DNA from 2 places in the Bradyrhizobium sp. KZN70725 genome. Region 1 is predicted to be linked to the other one. Evidence: predicted binding sites of a transcription regulator. Region 1 holds the regulator's gene; the other holds the start of a gene.

The links. The regulator LexA, encoded in region 1, represses DNA repair genes until DNA is damaged. The targets are predictions, from matches to a motif close to TGTTCNNNNTGTGTTCNG.
Region 2: recA (recombinase RecA) is a predicted target of LexA. The motif match lies at 2,066-2,083, and genes of this name have one in related genera.

The regions. Positions count from the first base shown of each region.
Region 1 is NZ_JBUYWT010000009.1:56,867-65,169, reverse strand. It holds partial or broken gene ACZBJS_RS11115 (ComEC/Rec2 family competence protein) at 1-980, shown strand, start outside; gene ACZBJS_RS11110 (hypothetical protein) at 977-1,204, opposite strand; gene ACZBJS_RS11105 (hypothetical protein) at 1,350-1,778, opposite strand; gene lexA (transcriptional repressor LexA) at 2,035-2,739, opposite strand; gene ACZBJS_RS11095 (molybdopterin molybdotransferase MoeA) at 2,983-4,194, opposite strand; gene ACZBJS_RS11090 (HAD family hydrolase) at 4,221-4,847, opposite strand; gene ACZBJS_RS11085 (hypothetical protein) at 5,284-5,439, opposite strand; gene ACZBJS_RS11080 (serine hydroxymethyltransferase) at 5,527-6,798, opposite strand; ZMP/ZTP riboswitch at 6,835-6,920, opposite strand; gene ACZBJS_RS11075 (YybH family protein) at 7,210-7,656, opposite strand; gene ACZBJS_RS11070 (winged helix-turn-helix transcriptional regulator) at 7,758-8,303, opposite strand, start outside.
Region 2 is NZ_JBUYWT010000031.1:88,827-97,129, reverse strand. It holds gene ACZBJS_RS26420 (hypothetical protein) at 194-430, opposite strand; gene ACZBJS_RS26415 (hypothetical protein) at 783-1,103, shown strand; gene ACZBJS_RS26410 (hypothetical protein) at 1,289-1,456, opposite strand; gene ACZBJS_RS26405 (hypothetical protein) at 1,507-1,707, opposite strand; gene recA (recombinase RecA) at 2,186-3,274, shown strand; gene ACZBJS_RS26395 (hypothetical protein) at 3,502-4,488, shown strand; gene ACZBJS_RS26390 (acyl-CoA thioesterase) at 4,528-4,959, opposite strand; gene gcvP (aminomethyl-transferring glycine dehydrogenase) at 5,137-8,010, opposite strand; gene gcvH (glycine cleavage system protein GcvH) at 8,034-8,303, opposite strand, start outside.

The sequences.
Region 1 (8,303 bases):
CGGCGACCGCGCGCGTCGCGCTGTGGGGCGGGCGCGAGCTCACGATGCTGATGCTGGCCTCGCTGGTGGCGGGGCTGGGGACGACGCCCTATGCCGCATTCCATTTCCACCGCGTGACGCCCTACGGGCTGCTCGCCAACCTCGCGGCGATGCCGGTGGTCTCGGCGGTCGTGATGCCGGCCGGCCTGCTGGGGCTCGTCGCCATGCCGTTCGGCTTCGACGGCGTGTTCTGGGCGATCATGGGTCTTGGCATCGACTGGATGATCCTGGTGACGCAATGGGGCGCCGCACTCCCGGGCGCGGTCGGCCGCATGGCGGCGTTCGGCATCGGGCCGCTGATCGCAGCGAGCGCCGGCATCATCCTGCTCGGGCTGCTGCGCACGCCGCTGCGCTGGTCAGGTGCGGTGCTGCTGCTGGTGGCCTCGGTCTGGGCGCTCAGGGTGCCGCAGCCGGACGTGCTGATCTCGGGCGACGGCCGCAATGTCGCGGTGCGTGGCGGTGATGGACGGCTGCATCTAATGCACAGCGCCAAGGATGCATTTTTGGTCAAGGAGTGGCTGGCGGCGGACGCCGACGCGCGCACCGCCACCGATGCGTCGCTCGGCGAGGGCGTCTCCTGCGATGCCAGCGGCTGCGTGACCCAGGGACCCGGCGGCGCCTTCGTCGCGCTGGCGACCCGGCCGGAGGCCCTAGTGGACGACTGCGAGCGCGCAGGCCTGATCGTGACGGCGCGGCCGGCGCCGCAGGGCTGCGCGGCATCGGTGATCGATGCCGAGCGGCTGCGCCGCCACGGCGCGCTGGTGCTGCGACGGAGCAGGGACGGCTACGTCGTCGATGCGGTCAAGCCCGGCGGGATCGACCGGCCGTGGTCGCCGGCGGTTCCCGGCGACGGCGAGAGCGAGACGACGCTACGCGCCCCCGCGCCGCGGCCTGCGGTGGATGCGACGCCGGCCGAGACCGATCTGCAGGGCGATGATTAGCCGTGGTCCGGCAAGGGCGCGCTCGGCAGCTCGAACAGGCCGAGATGGTATTCGTCGGAGTCGGGGCCGGCGTCGGGCTTCTTGACGAGAGTGAAGGAAGCCTCGGGAAATTGCTCCCAGACTTTCAGGTCGTCGGCCGTTACCGTCAGCCAACCGAACCGGAACATGTAGCGGCCCGGTTCCGTGACGCGTCCAGCCTTTTGCCATGTGACCTTATCGACCACCGCGCACGTCCTCGGTACCCGATGATGCGCCAAGGTGCCGGCCGACGCAAATCTCCTTCTGCGCCCCGGAAGCGGGAGTCCGGGGTCGCCCGAAATTGCTTAGGTCATCCGCCGCCGAACAGCTCATTCCACGGCGACGATGCGCTCAACCCAAAAACAGCGTTGCGAATGCGGAAGGCCGCCGCTCCACAACCTTCGGCTTCTGCTCGACCGGCGGATGCAGCGCCGGCAATTGCAGCACGCTGACGCGCTGTCCCTCGACCAGCTGGGTCACCAGCACATGGCTGCCGTCGGGGAATTCGACCGCATCATGATGCCGATCGGGCACGTCGGGCTCGACTTCGTTGAATACGCCGACGCGATAGTTCAGCGTCTTGGTCCAGATCCAGCGGCTGTCGTAGCGAACGTTCTCGGCGAAAGCGAGCTCGGTGCCCGGCAGCATGCAGACCGCGACAGTGGGGTCATTCTCCGAAGCAAAGCCGCGGGTCGACGTGCCGCGGAACGTCGTCGTGATCAGCGTCTCTCCGACAATGGCGGGGCGCGATGCCACGGCGTGCAGACTATAGTCACACATCGGATGGCTCCTCATTTCGAGGTAGCGACCCGTGCCTCTCCTTGAGGCATTAGGGCCTCTACCAGAGTGGACGATAGCGAACGAGCGTCTGCTCGTTTCTGGGCGATTGTACGACTGGTCCGAGATCGCTCCGATCACAAACACGCGACGCTGCGCGAGAGGTATCGGAGCGCATCGGGCAGGCCGTACGCTACACTATCATGCAAGGAACGATCCGACGTGTTGCTCGTTCCCGGCCGCCGCAAGTATTTGCAATTCAGTATTTGCGATAAAGGCCGATCAGCTTGCCCTGGATGCGGACCCGGTTCGGCGGCAGGATGCGCACTTCATAGGCGGTGTTGGCCGGCTCGAGCGCGATCGATGCGCCGCGGCGGCGGAAGCGCTTCAGGGTCGCTTCCTCCTCGTCGATCAGCGCCACCACGATGTCGCCGGTATTGGCGACGTCGTTGCGCTGGATCAGCGCCATGTCGCCGTCGAGGATGCCGGCATCGACCATCGAGTCGCCGCGTACCTCGAGCGCGTAGTGCTCGCCGGCGCCGAGCATGTCGGGCGGCACGCTGATGGTGTGGCTGCGGGTCTGCAGCGCCTCGATCGGCGTACCGGCGGCGATCCGGCCCATCACGGGGACCGCGACCGGACGGTTGCCGTCGTCCTCGGCAATCGGCGGCGTGCTGGCGCGCCGGCCGAGGGTGCCTTCGATGACGCTGGGCGTGAAGCCGCGGCGACCGTTGCCGCCGCCGGCCGAGAGTTCGGGCAGCTTGATGACCTCGATGGCGCGGGCGCGGTTCGGCAGACGGCGGATGAAGCCGCGCTCCTCCAGCGCAGTGATCAGGCGGTGGATACCGGACTTCGAGCGCAGGTCGAGCGCATCCTTCATCTCGTCGAAGGAGGGCGGTACGCCGGCCTCTTTCAGACGTTCATTGATGAAACGCAGTAGTTCGTACTGTTTGCGCGTGAGCATCTCGAGTATTCCCCCGGTTGATAGCGTCGTTCGATTCCGAGACTCTTCTGGTGGGGCCTGCAGGCCGGGCCTGACCTCAGGAGCATGTGCTCGATGCACCTGCTTCCATGCAGCTTCCCGAATGTAGACACCAGCACTCGAAACAAATCATGAACGGACACTATATGTTCGATATGTGTTCCGCAACCACTTAATTTCCGGTGAACGTGTCGGGCAACGCACAATCGGCGGGGCGCGAAAACCCTATTCGGGCAGTGTCAGGATCTCGCATTCGCTGCCTTCGACGGCCGCCGCCGCGAACGGCGGGCGCACGAGAAGTGCCCGTGCCGCAGCGAGATTCCCGAGCAACGACGAGTCCTGCTGCGTCACCGGCGTTGCGATCAACGTGCCGTCCTCGCGCGCTTCGAGCCGTGCACGCAGATAGTCCTCGCGCTGGTCGTTGGCGGCGAGGTCGCGGCCGAGCAGGGCGCTCGTGCGGCGATGATGAATCACTTTCCGGCCGCTCAGCGCCCGAATCAACGGCACCAGGAACAGGAAGGCGCAGACATAGGACGACACCGGATTGCCGGGCAGGCCGATCACCCTCATCGCGCCGAGCCGGCCATGCATCATCGGCTTGCCGGGCCGCATCGCAATCCGCCAGAACGTCATGTCGACGCCCTCGGCTTCCAGCGACCGCTTGACGAGATCGTGGTCGCCGACCGAGGCGCCGCCTGTCGTGATCAGGACATCGGCACCGGCCTCGCGCGCCCGGCGGATGCCCGCCGTGGTCGCCTCCACCGTGTCGGCGGCAACGCCGAGGTCGACGGTCTCGGCGCCCTCGGCGCGCGCCAGCGCCCGCAGCGCGTAGCCGTTGGAATAGACGATCTGGCCGGGGCCGGGCTGCGAGCCCGGCATCACCAGCTCGTCGCCGGTCGCCAGCACCGCGACCTTCGGGCGGCGGCGCACCGCAAGTCCCGGATAGTTCATGGCGGCCGCCAGCGACAGCGCGCGGTCGGACAGGCGGCTGCCGCCGGCGAGCAGCACCTCGCCCTCACGGAAGTCGACCCCAGCCGGGCGGATGTGCCGCCCGACGCTGGCGGCCTCCGTGATCGTGATGTGGTCGCCGTCGACGGCGGTGTCCTCCTGGATGATCACCGCGTCGGCGCCATTGGGGATCACGCCGCCGGTGAAGATCCGCACCGCCTCGCCGGCGCCGACCGTCCGGTCGAACGGCCGGCCGGCGGCGACTTCGCCGATCACCTTGAGCCGGGCCTTTAGATCAGCCGCATCGGCGGCGCGCACCGCATAGCCGTCCATCGCCGACATCGGCTGCGGCGGCTGGGTGCGGAGCGCCGCGAGGTCGTGCGCAAGCGTGCGGTGGTAGGCGGCATCGAGCGCGACCATCTCCTCCGGCAGCGGTTCGGCGCCGGCGAGGACGGCGGACAGGGCATCGGCAACCGGCATCAGGGCCACGCTCAGAGTTCCTCAATTCCTAATCTTCAAATTCCAAGTGCGGTCAAAGCCCTTGCCACGTCATCCGTCGATGTCACGTGGATAGCATAAAGGCCGCGGGCCCGCGCACCTTCGATATTGGCGGCCAGGTCGTCGAAAAACAGGATCCGCGACGCCGGCACGCCGATGGCTTTTACCACATGATCATAGGCCTCGGCGTCGGGTTTGCGGAAGCCGATGCTCGAGGACAGGAAGACGTTGCGGAAATGGCTGAGCAGCTCGGCATGGGTGACCGAGAAATGCGCGACATGGGCCGGATTGGTGTTGGAGAAGGCGTAGAGCGGCATCCGCTTGGCGGCCGCCGCGAGCAGCGGGGCGATGCCCGGCATCTCGCCGGTGAAGATCGCATTCCAGCCTTCGAGGAACTGGGCGTCCGTGATGTTGATGCCGAGCGTCCGGCGCAGATTCTCGAAGAATGCCGCGTCGTCGATCCGGCCGATCTCATGATGCTTGAAACTGTCGTCGACGACAAAGCGCGTGGCGAGCTCGGCGGGCGCACACCCGGCATGCTGCGCCCAGTGCGCCATCACCTTGTCAAAGTTGATGTCGAGCACGACGCGGCCGATATCGAACAGCAGCACGTCGACGGAGTTGGGAGTGAATTGCGAGGTCATTGCATGAAACCGTGTACGAGAATTGCGGGCAGGCGGCAATGTCCTCGATTTCAGTGACCGGTGTGTGGATTGTACGTGGCGTTGCATCCATCGCGAGACTGTTCCCGCGCACACCACCGTCGTCCCGGCGAAGGCCGGGACCCATAACCACCGCATTTGATCAGGAACGGGATCGTGGCCCCAGCGTCGCGCAACAATTGAGATTGGGGTAAGGGGTCCCGGCCTTCGCCGGGACGACGGCGGGTGTCGTCGCTTGTGCGTCAAACATCCGCATTCTCGCGACATGTCTGTCCGAGCCTTGCTCTTCGTTTCACCCTATATTTTTGCTACGGGGCTTGGCTTGCCGCGTCGGGCAACTCAGTGGCACGCGCGCGCGCTTTCAGGGTACCAAGCGACTTGATACCTGCCGGCGGCTTGGTGCCCGCCGGCGTCGCTCTCACAGCCTGGACAGCGCCAAGCCGAGGTAACCGATCAGCGCACCGGTGCTGAGAATGATGACGACGAGCGCCTGTTCCGAGCGTGCTTGCAAGGTTTTCCGGGTCACGGCGTTGGACGCTCCGTCTTCGAGATCATGCGGTCCAACGAACAGCAACGATTTCCGTTCCGGTCCTTCCCCCGGGAACCTTCACGACCTGCCGAGTGACGCGACGGGCGCGGAACAGGAACGCAGGTCGGCCGCCTACGAGGGCGGCGCGATCCCCGGAACGGGGAAAGCGCGGCACATCTCGACGCTGATCGACCTCAGTCGCTTGACGACCGCTGCATCTCCCTTCGACCGGAGGGACTCCGCAATGAGTTCGGCGATCAGGCGCATTTCGGGCTCGCCCATGCCGCGCGTGGTCGCCGCCGGCGTCCCGAGGCGAATGCCGCTCGGCTTGAGCGGTGGATGCGGATCGTCGGGAATGATCTGCTTGTTTGCGGTGATCCCAACGGCGTCGAGGATGTTCTCGGCCGCGCTGCCGTCCACGCCGACGCTGGCCACGGTATCCACGACCATCATGTGATTGTCGGTTCCGCCGGTGATCAACGTCATGCCGCGTTCCATCAACGCTTCGGCTAGGACCTTCGCGTTGCGCATGACCAGCCTTGCATAGGCATGAAAATCGGACGTCGAAGCCTTCTTCAGCGTGACCGCGGTTCCGGCCACAACGTTCATGTGCGGACCTCCCTGCAATCCCGGGAACACCGACGCGTCTATCTTGCCGGCGAACTCCCGGCGACAAAGAACGATGCCGCCACGCGGCCCGCGAAGCGTCTTGTGCGATGTCGTCGTCATCACGTCGAAACCCGCATCGAGCGGATTGCGCAAGGCGTTGCCGGCGATCAGGCCGCCGTAATGGCTGACGTCGGCCATGGTCAGTGCACCCACTTCATCGGCGATGCTCTTGAAGGACGCATAATCCAGATCGCGCGGATAAGAGCTGTAGCCGCACAGCACCAGCTTCGGGCGGACGTGCCGGGCCATGGCGCGGAGCTCATCGAAATCGATGGCGCCGCCGTTTGACGGCTGCGTCTTGTAGCGGGCGAAGTTGAAGAGCCGCCCCATGTGCGACACCGGCGCGCCATGAGTGAGATGGCCGCCGTGTGAAAGGTCCATCGCCAAGATCGTATCGCCGGGCTGCAGCAGGCCGAGATACACGGCCTGGTTCATTGGCGACCCGGACAGAGGCTGAACGTTGGCATGTTCGGCGCGGAACAGCGCGCAAGCGCGCTGGCGGGCAAGGTTCTCTATCTGGTCGGTGAATTCCTGGCCGCCGTAATAGCGACGTCCCGGATAGCCCTCGGAATACTTGTTGGTGAACACCGATCCGAGCAGCTCGAGCACCTCGGGATAGGTGTAGTTCTCCGACGGAATCAGCTCGACGCCGTCTTGCTGGCGGCGCTCTTCGCCCTCGAGCGCAAGGGCAACTTCCGAATCGTTGAGATGGAGTTCATTGCGGAATGACGGCATGGTCCGGGCTCCCTAAGACGCTGGATCATCAGCTGAACGGGTTGCCCAGGCGAACGGCGTTGAAACCCTTCGCGCTTCACCGTGGTCAATTCCACGTAAGCTCGCCAGTCGCGCGAGGGACGAATGAGCCTGCGAGGCTCATCGCGAGCAGAAGGCTATCCAATCCCCGGCGGGCTCGCAAGGGTTGGTTGCTGGCGCCGCCGCGGGCCCAGCGTTGGGCGAGATCGAACATCTGGCGACAGCCACGGCAATGGCGACCAAACCGAGGGACGTCCGGCTTACCCAATGAACCGATGTCCCGATGATCAATGCCGTCTTCGGCTGAGGGCCAATAAGGTGCATGACCATCCGTCACTTGCGGGCCGTCAGGCTTGCGGGGTGGCTGACCGTGTGGCTGTGGCACCCGCGAATCTATTCCTTGACGAAGATATGAGACTTTATCTTCCACTGCCCGTCGGGTTGGCGTTCAAGCAGTCTCACGGTGCTGCCAGAAATTGGCGCCGCCTTCTCATTTATTACTAGCGTGGCCGTGAAATGCGAGGTGGTGTAGGCGTATTTTCCCATGGGCAACACATCGAGCAGCTCAACCTTGTGATCTCTGACGCTTCTTCCCCGCCCGGCAAAGAAATTACGGATTGCCAAAGGGCCGGTGACTGGCTGCGCACCAGGCGGCATCAATCTGGCGTCAGCGGCATACAACGGTAACAGGGCATCGAAGTCTGCGTTGTTGATGGCGGCATCCCATTTGGCAGCCGCCGAGGAAAGTTCGTCGGCAGGTGGGGCTGCCCCTGCGGGACTGACGCAAGTACAAGTAAAGATCAACAACAGGGTGCATGAAAGAAGAGAAGGGCGGCTCATCTTTGCCTCCTTTAGCTGAGATGCTTAGCGCGGGAGCGCATTCGCAAACGCTATAGCCGAGGCAAGCAGAACCACTAGTCCAGAAAGTGGACTGGATATCCTCAACTGGCTGAGACTCGATCTGCGGCCGCCGGCGCCTCATCGGCATATTTGCTGCGTGGGAACCAAGTCCGCATGCTGTTCACAAGATGCCTGGGACCGTCGATCTCGATTTTGCCGAGCTCACACGCCCGTAGCAGCGGCATCTCGTCTACGAAAATCTGCACGAGCGTCAGCAGACTCGCATAGAGGCTGATATCGACCTTGAAGCCGGGGTCATCCCAGCAAAGATCGGCTTCCTCCTTCTTCACAACAAACCACCAGCGCTTTGGCCGAGCGTCCGCAATCTCGATGTACAGAACGAAGTCGCATGGAATGTGCCTTAGATCGAACGAACGGCGCATATTCCACATGAGCCGGCCCGCGTGAAGTTCGTTGGGTGTGAGCTGGCTGCGAGCCCATTTGTGGCCCCAATAGCCCATTGCATCGATAATTGGCCTGGCTTCCCTGGCTGCCTGGGTTGGATGGTACTCCCAATGCCCGTTATCGCCTGATCTGCGTGAGATTAGCCCGGCTTCTTCTAGCGTTTGCAGGCGCTTGGAGAGGAG
Region 2 (8,303 bases), on a different contig from region 1:
ATGGGGCACAGCCCCAGCACCACAATGCTCGCTCTAAAAAGCAGGTCACTGGTCATGACACAACCTCTGCGTGAGGTTGGAATCTAACTCGGGATGACCACCAAAACAAAGTGCAGTTTGTGCCACGCTAGGAAATTAATCGTGCGCTAGATGAGAATAGGCCGTCAACTGAGGTGGCCCTACTGAGGTGGCCCTACTCTCCCAGCTCTCTGCGGATTCGGTCGCGGTGCTGAACGTGCAAAACCTGGCATGAGTAGAAGTTATCCAGAAGCTTCTTCGCTTCCGCTAGATCGTGCCCGTGATTGGCAAGGTGCTCGATCAGTCCCTCTTGCTCGGCAATGTGTCGTTCGCCTTGGGCAATATGCCGCTCGGCTTGCTCCAGATGGCGAAGCTGCATCTCGCGGTGCACTATTGTGGAATGGTTCGGCATGGCCGCGCTCCCTTCCTATGCAGGCGGGAGCGCTGTTGGTCTCGTCTCTCAGCCACCGACGCCTACGGGCAAAGCCTTGGCCGGTGATGATGCTATCGTATCACGTTCCGTTGCCCCCGGTTCGTTCTCTCAAGATTAAATTCCCTGATCTCGGTCAAAGGCGGGACGGGGATAGAACATCCGATGGGTCGCCTCGGTAGTCCTACTGAGAACACCGGCCAAGCTACGGTTTCCGTTCGCTTAATCCGAACAAGTACACCCCAAAAATCAAACTAGGATACGGGGACTTAAAGACGGACGGCATGAGTTGGGCGTCTCGCCCAAACAAAAAGACAGGGCTAGGCAGACATTTATGAAGTCGGCGCAGTACGCAGGCTTTATTGATTCAGCGACGGGGCGCTTTGTTAAGCCGGGAATTGTACAGCGCGATGAACCGCCGCCCGAAAGGCGCGAGGAGGAGAAGCGCCGGGACAGTGGCAATGATGGAAATGAACCGCCGGGTCTACATCCATTCGTGCAAGGCCTCTTGAAGGAATTGCCGAAGGCAGGAGAAGTCTGGCCAGAGGACAAACGGAAACTCTGGCTCGATACCGCCGCCAGCATCTTCAAAATGATCTACCGAAGCGAGCCAGCCGGAACAGAAGGGCTTTCTTGGCCGAACAATACGAAATGAAAGAGGCCGCCAACTGAGGCGGCCTTACTCTTGCGTCGGGTGAAGCTTTTTCTTCTCAGCTTCCATTTGCGCGATTGACGCGTTTAATCGCTCCAGCGTGAGGAGATCGAGCAGTTGCGCGGTGAAGCGTCGGAACTGCTCAATGCGCGTGTCCAAATCTTCGCATTTGCTGCACACAAGGTGCCTCACTCGCTGTTGTCTCGATGAGCCTTGATCTCCACGCGGGCGCTGGCGCTGTCGTAGATGGATCGTCGCAGCTCGGCCAACTGCGCGTCCCGCTGGTCTGCGAGCGCTTTTCGTTGATTGCGGAGCCTGTGGCTCTCTTCGATAGCAACCTGAGAACGGGCGAACATTGGATCAATCATCCGCACTTTTAGCGCCGCATCTCAATTCCCGCCCTCTCTTAGGTTAAGTCCGATTTTCTCTCGTCGAGCCCGTATCTGCTTTCCTCTTGTGGAAAGGGCTCGTGGGTTTTGCGACCCGCAAACGTATCCGGCACCGACTCGTTGAGGAGTTTGAGCGAGTGCTGGATTAGCTCGCGTGCGTAAACGGCGAGCTTTTCAAACCACAATTGGTCGGGACGATAGTTGCGCTGTTCGGCCATAGCCGCGCTCCCTGTTATGCAGGCGGGAGCGCTAGCCGGTCTCTCAGCCACCGACGCCTACGGGCAGAGCCTCGGCCGGTGATGAAGGGACAATACACCCGAACGTCTTTGGTTGCTGAGTTATTAAGGAACTCCGTTCACCAACGGAGAACCCCGGTAACACTTCTCCTCTGTGGAGGGAGAACACTTGGCGGACCATAAGTATTGCTATGTGCAGAACATCGGATTGGCGACTCAGTAGTCCTACCGAGAACATCGGCCAACCCTTGGTTGCCACAGGATTAAATCCAAACTAGGCCACTCGAAATTTCAAAGCAGGCCACTAGGGATGGAAACAGGCCAGTACCGGTCTGTTTGAAAGAACATATTGCGAACTTAGAACAAACGTGGTACGAGGTTCCAATCAACAACGCATTCCACCCGATCTCGTCGCCCGTTTTCCCGCTAGCGAATCCCCGCCATAAGGAGCACATCCCAAATGTCCGCCACCGCACTGCGTATCGTCGAAGGATCCTCCATGGACAAGTCCAAGGCCCTCTCAGCCGCGCTCTCCCAGATCGAGCGCCAGTTCGGCAAGGGCTCGGTGATGAAGCTCGGCAAGAACGACCGTTCGATGGATGTCGAGACGGTGTCGTCGGGGTCGCTCGGGCTCGATATTGCGCTCGGCGTTGGCGGTCTGCCGAAGGGACGCGTCGTCGAAATCTACGGGCCGGAATCCTCGGGCAAGACCACGCTGGCGCTGCACACCGTGGCGGAAGGCCAGAAGAAGGGCGGCATCTGCGCCTTCATCGACGCTGAACACGCGCTCGACCCGGTCTATGCGCGCAAGCTCGGCGTCAACATCGACGAGCTCTTGATCTCGCAGCCGGACACCGGCGAGCAGGCGCTGGAGATTTGCGACACGCTGGTGCGCTCCGGCGCGGTCGACGTGCTGGTGGTCGATTCGGTTGCAGCGCTGGTGCCGAAGGCCGAGCTCGAGGGCGAGATGGGCGATGCGCTACCGGGTCTGCAGGCCCGCCTGATGAGCCAGGCGCTGCGCAAGCTGACCGCCTCGATCAACAAGTCCCACACCATGGTAATCTTCATCAACCAGATCCGCATGAAGATCGGCGTGATGTACGGCTCGCCGGAGACCACCACCGGCGGCAACGCGCTGAAGTTTTATGCCTCGGTTCGTCTCGACATCCGCCGCATCGGCGCTATCAAGGAGCGCGACGAAGTCGTCGGCAACACCACCCGCGTCAAGGTGGTGAAGAACAAGCTGGCGCCGCCCTTCAAGCAGGTCGAGTTCGACATCATGTATGGCGAGGGCGTCTCCAAGATGGGCGAGATCCTCGACCTCGGCGTCAAGGCCGGCATCGTCGAGAAGTCCGGCGCCTGGTTCTCCTATGACAGCCAGCGGCTCGGCCAGGGTCGCGAGAATTCCAAGGCATTCCTGAAGTCGAATCCCGACATCACCGCCAAGATCGAAGCCGCGATCCGGCAGAACTCCGGCCTGATCTCCGAGCAGATCCTCGCCGGCACGCCCGAACGCGACGCCGAGGGCGAGGAGCCGACGGAGGAGTAAGTCTCCGGCATGATCCGGAAAAGTGCGAAGCGGTTTTCCCTCGCGACAAACGCGAAGCGTTTGTCCGGAGATCATGCTCAAATCATCACATGACTTCGCTGCAAGCGGGCGCTGAGGACGTTGAGTTGCCGACGTCTTCGGCGCCCGTTTGGTTTTGTGTGTCTTTTGTAAAGCAGTTGATCCTCAGCTTGCGGTGCTGATGCCATCGCGCGTAGCCGGAGAGCATCGTGACAAGTCTGATCCTGGCGACAAGTGAACTCGCGAGCTATCGCCTGAGGCAGGCGGGAAGGGCGGACATCGTCGTCGGGTTGAGGCCGCGCTTCGTTTGGGGGAAAATGCCCTCGTCGGATGACCTCACGACCCTGCTGGAACCGCGTTCCGCAAAGCATGTCGATTTCGACACGCACTGGCTCGACTTCGCCAGTTCAAGATGGACCGGCTCGATCGGTCGGGACATTGGGCTTGTCGAGTTGTGCGAGCGTTGCGATAGCGTCGAGCTATGGGCTGATCCCCAGCCGAATGACCAGTTGGTGCTGGCCTGGTTGCTCGACGTGCTCCGCCCGCACCGCCACATCGTAGCGAAGCTCAAGCTGGTCCAGACCGATGTCGAGATCGGCAGGTACCGAGGCGAGAGCTTGGCGAAATGGCGATTGCCTGCACTTGCGGTGACCGATGATCGGCTGGAATTGGCCGGTCGCGCCTGGAATGCCTATCGCGCTCCGACGCCCGAGCCCTGTTTCGACCTTCTCATGCAGGATCTGTCGGCCATCCCGCAGCTCCGCGCGGCGCTGATTGCGTTGCTGGAGGAGCTACCCGGGCAAGACACCGGCCTCGGCGCGTCCGAACTGCGAATGCTGGATCTCGTCGCCGACGGCGAGACAAGCCCACAGGTCCTTTCAAACGAGCTGAACCGGGAACGCGGCGTGTTCGATTTTCAGGAAGCGGAGCTGATCCTGGACCGGCTCGCCTATTGTCCATCACCGGTTCTGACCGGATTCCCCGCGGAGATCGAAGCGCCCGACGATCTGAAGGCCCGAAACAACCGACTCCTGCACAGTCGGCTGTCGCTCACCGATTTCGGCCAGGAAGTGTCGGATCGCGAGCTCGACTTCAGCCAGTACAACACGATCCATCGCTGGTGGGGCGGCACCGAACTGACCAATGAGCGGCTGTGGCGCTGGGACGCCGAGAGCCGCACTCTCGTCGCTCCGTAAGGCTTGTTCGAGCGACGCCAGCACGCGACGTTCTGATCTCTACGCCAGCGCCTTTTCCCGGCTCGCGATCAGCGCCCGCAAATCCTCGGTCACCGCGACCGATTGATGGGTCTTCTGGTCGGTCGCGACCCAGATGATCTCGCCGGTGGCGCGCAGGTCATCGGAGCCTTTGGCGAAGATCGCGAGCGCAAGATTGATCGAGGAGCGGCCGATCTTGGCGACCCGGACGCAGACCTCGATGTCCTCGTCGAACCGGATCGGAGCCTTGTACTCGACGACCGATTTCACGGTGTGGAAGTCGATGCCGGTCCGCGCCACCTCGCCGAGATAGTCGTAGCCGAGCGCGCGGAAATATTCGGTGATGGCGGTGTCGAAATAGGTGAGGTAGTGGGCGTTGAACACCACGGCCTGCGCGTCGACCTCCGAATAGCGGACGCGAAACGGGAAATGGAACCAGAATTCCTCGCGCATGTTTCCTCCTGCCGCGGGCGGGCCAGTCCGTCATTCCGGGGCGCGACGAAGTCGCGAATCCGGAATCCGGAAGTCGTGGATCGAGATTCCGGGTTCTCGCTTCGCGAGCCCCGGAATGACACCGAGTGAATCACGCGTCAGAGACGCAGCACGACGTAGCTGCAACAATGGTGCGCTTTACTCCGCCGCCTGCGCGTAATCCTCGACCGGCGGGCACGAGCACACCAGGTTGCGGTCGCCGTAGACGTTGTCGACGCGGCCGACCGGGCTCCAGTATTTGTCGGACCGTGACACGCCCTCCGGGAAGCAGCCTTCGGCGCGGGTGTAGGCCCGGTTCCAGGCATCGTCGGCGATGTCGTGTACGGTATGCGGCGCGTGGCGCAGCGGCGAGGCCTCGACCTTCCAGCGGCCCTTCTCGATCTCCGCGATTTCGTCGCGGATCGCGATCATGGCGTCGCAGAACCGGTCGATCTCGAACTTCGATTCCGATTCCGTCGGTTCGATCATCAGCGTGCCCGCCACCGGGAAGCTCATGGTCGGCGCGTGGAAGCCGTAGTCGATCAGGCGTTTTGCGATGTCGTCGACGGTGACGCCGCTGGTCGTCTTCAGCGGCCGCGGATCGACGATGCACTCATGCGCAACGCGGCCGCGCTCGTTGCGGTACAGCACCGGAAAGTGCGGCTGCAGCCGTGCGGCGATGTAGTTGGCGTTGAGGATCGCGATCTCGGTGGCGCGCGTCAGGCCTTCGCCGCCCATCATCAGGATGTAGATGTAGGAGATGGTCAGGATCGACGCCGAGCCGAACGGCGCAGCCGATACCGCGCCGATGGCGTGCGCCGTCGCTCCGTCGGTTGCGGGATGGCCCGGCAGATAGGGCGCAAGATGCGCCTTCACGCCGATCGGGCCCATGCCGGGGCCGCCGCCGCCATGCGGAATGCAGAAGGTCTTGTGCAAATTGAGATGGCTGACATCGGCGCCGTAGTCGCCGGGCCGCGACAGTCCGACCTGCGCGTTCATGTTGGCGCCGTCGAGATAGACCTGGCCGCCATGGGCATGCACGATGTCGCAGATCTCGCGGATATGCTCCTCGAACACGCCGTGGGTCGACGGATAGGTGATCATGACCGCGGCAAGGTTGGCGGAGTGCTTCTCCGCCTTGGCGCGAAGATCATTGACGTCGACGTCGCCGCGAGCATCGCACGCGACGACCACGACCTCCATGCCGACCATCGCAGCCGAGGCCGGATTGGTGCCGTGCGCGGAGGAGGGGATCAGGCACACCTTGCGGTGCGGCTCGCCGCGCGCGAGGTGATAGCCGCGGATCGCCAGCAGCCCGGCATATTCGCCCTGCGCGCCGGAATTCGGCTGCAGCGAGACTGCGTCATAGCCGGTGATGTCGCACAGCCATTGCTCCAGCCGCTTGAACAGCGCGTGATAGCCCTTGGCCTGATCCGCCGGCGCGAACGGATGCAGATTGCTGAACGCCGGCCAGGTCAGCGGGATCATTTCGGTGGTGGCGTTGAGCTTCATCGTGCAGGAGCCGAGCGGGATCATCGCGCGGTCGAGCGCGAGGTCACGATCGCTGAGCTTGCGCATGTAGCGCAGCAGCTCGGTCTCGGAACGATGCGTATTGAACACCGGATGGCTGAGGAAGGCGCTGGTGCGCCGCAGCTCCTTCGGCAGCGCCTCGTGCGCACCGGCCTCGATCTCGGCATAGCTGAGCTTGCCGCCGAACACGCGCCACACCGCCTCGACCGTCTCCGGCGTCGAGGTCTCGTCGAGCGCGATGCCGAGCGTGGTCGCGCCGATGCGCAGATTGATCCGCTCCGCCTGCGCGCGGGTGACGAGCTCGATCTGCTTGCTACCTGTCTCGACGGTCACGGTATCGAAGAACGCTTCGGTGGTCGGCGCAAAGCCGAGCTTGCGCAGGCCGGCGGCAAGCACGGTGGCGCGGCGATGCACGCTGCGTGCGATATGGGTCAGGCCCTCGGGACCGTGATAGACCGCATACATCGAGGCGATCACGGCGAGCAGCACCTGCGCGGTGCAGATGTTCGAGGTCGCCTTCTCGCGGCGGATATGCTGCTCGCGGGTCTGCAGCGCGAGGCGATAGGCGGGCTGCCCACGCGAATCCACCGAGAGGCCGACGATGCGGCCGGGCAGCGAGCGCTTCAGCGTGTCGCGCACCGCCATATAGGCGGCGTGCGGTCCGCCATACCCCATCGGCACGCCGAACCGCTGCGCCGAACCGATCGCGATGTCGGCGCCGAGCTCGCCGGGCGAGGCGAGCAGCGTCAGCGACAGCAGGTCCGCCGCGACGATCGCAAGCGCGCCCTTGGCGCGCAGCGACGCGATGGCAGGCTTGAGGTCGCGTACTGCGCCCGACGTTCCCGGATATTGCAGCAGCGCGCCGAGCACATCGGCGTTGTCGAGCTCGGTCAGGGGATCGCCGACCACCAGCGCCCAGCCCAGCGGCGCGGCGCGCGTGCGCATCACCGCCACCGTCTGCGGATGCACCTCCTTGTCGACGAAGAACACCTTCGCCTTGACCTGCGAGTGGCGCTCGGCGAGCGCCATCGCTTCCGCCGCTGCCGTCGCTTCGTCGAGCAGCGAGGCGTTGGCGACGTCGAGCCCGGTGAGATCGCAGATCATGGTCTGGAAGTTGAACAGGGCCTCGAGCCGGCCCTGGCTGATCTCCGGCTGGTACGGCGTATAGGCGGTGTACCAGGCCGGGTTCTCCAGAATGTTGCGCTGGATCACCGCGGGCAGGATGGTGCCGGAATAGCCCTGGCCGATCAGCGAGGTGAACATCTGGTTCTGCGCGGCGAGCTCGCTCATATGCGCGAGCGCCTCGGTCTCGCTCAGCGCCCGGCCGAGATCGAGCGGCGCCTTCTGCCGGATCGACGCCGGCAGCGTCTCGTTCATCAGCGCCTGCAGGCTCGCGGCGCCGACCGTCTCCAGCATCGCGTTGACGTCGCGCGGCGACGGTCCGATGTGGCGGCGGACGAAATCGGTGGCGGCTTCGTTGATCGGCTTGAAGGGCGCGTTCATGACGTGATCCTCGGAGTGATCCTTTAGGCGGTGTGCGCGGCGTAGGCGGCCTCGTCCATCAGGCCGCCGAGCTCGCCCTTGTCGGCAATCTTCAGCTTGAAGAACCAGGCCTTGCCGCCGGCGTCGGAATTGACCAGCGCGGGCTCGGCGGCGAGCGCGTCGTTGACCTCGACCACCTCGCCGGAGATCGGCGCGTAAACGTCGGAGGCGGCCTTGACGGATTCGACGACAGCGGCGGCCTCGGCCTTCTTCAGGCTGCGGCCGACCTTGGGCAGTTCGACGAACACGACGTC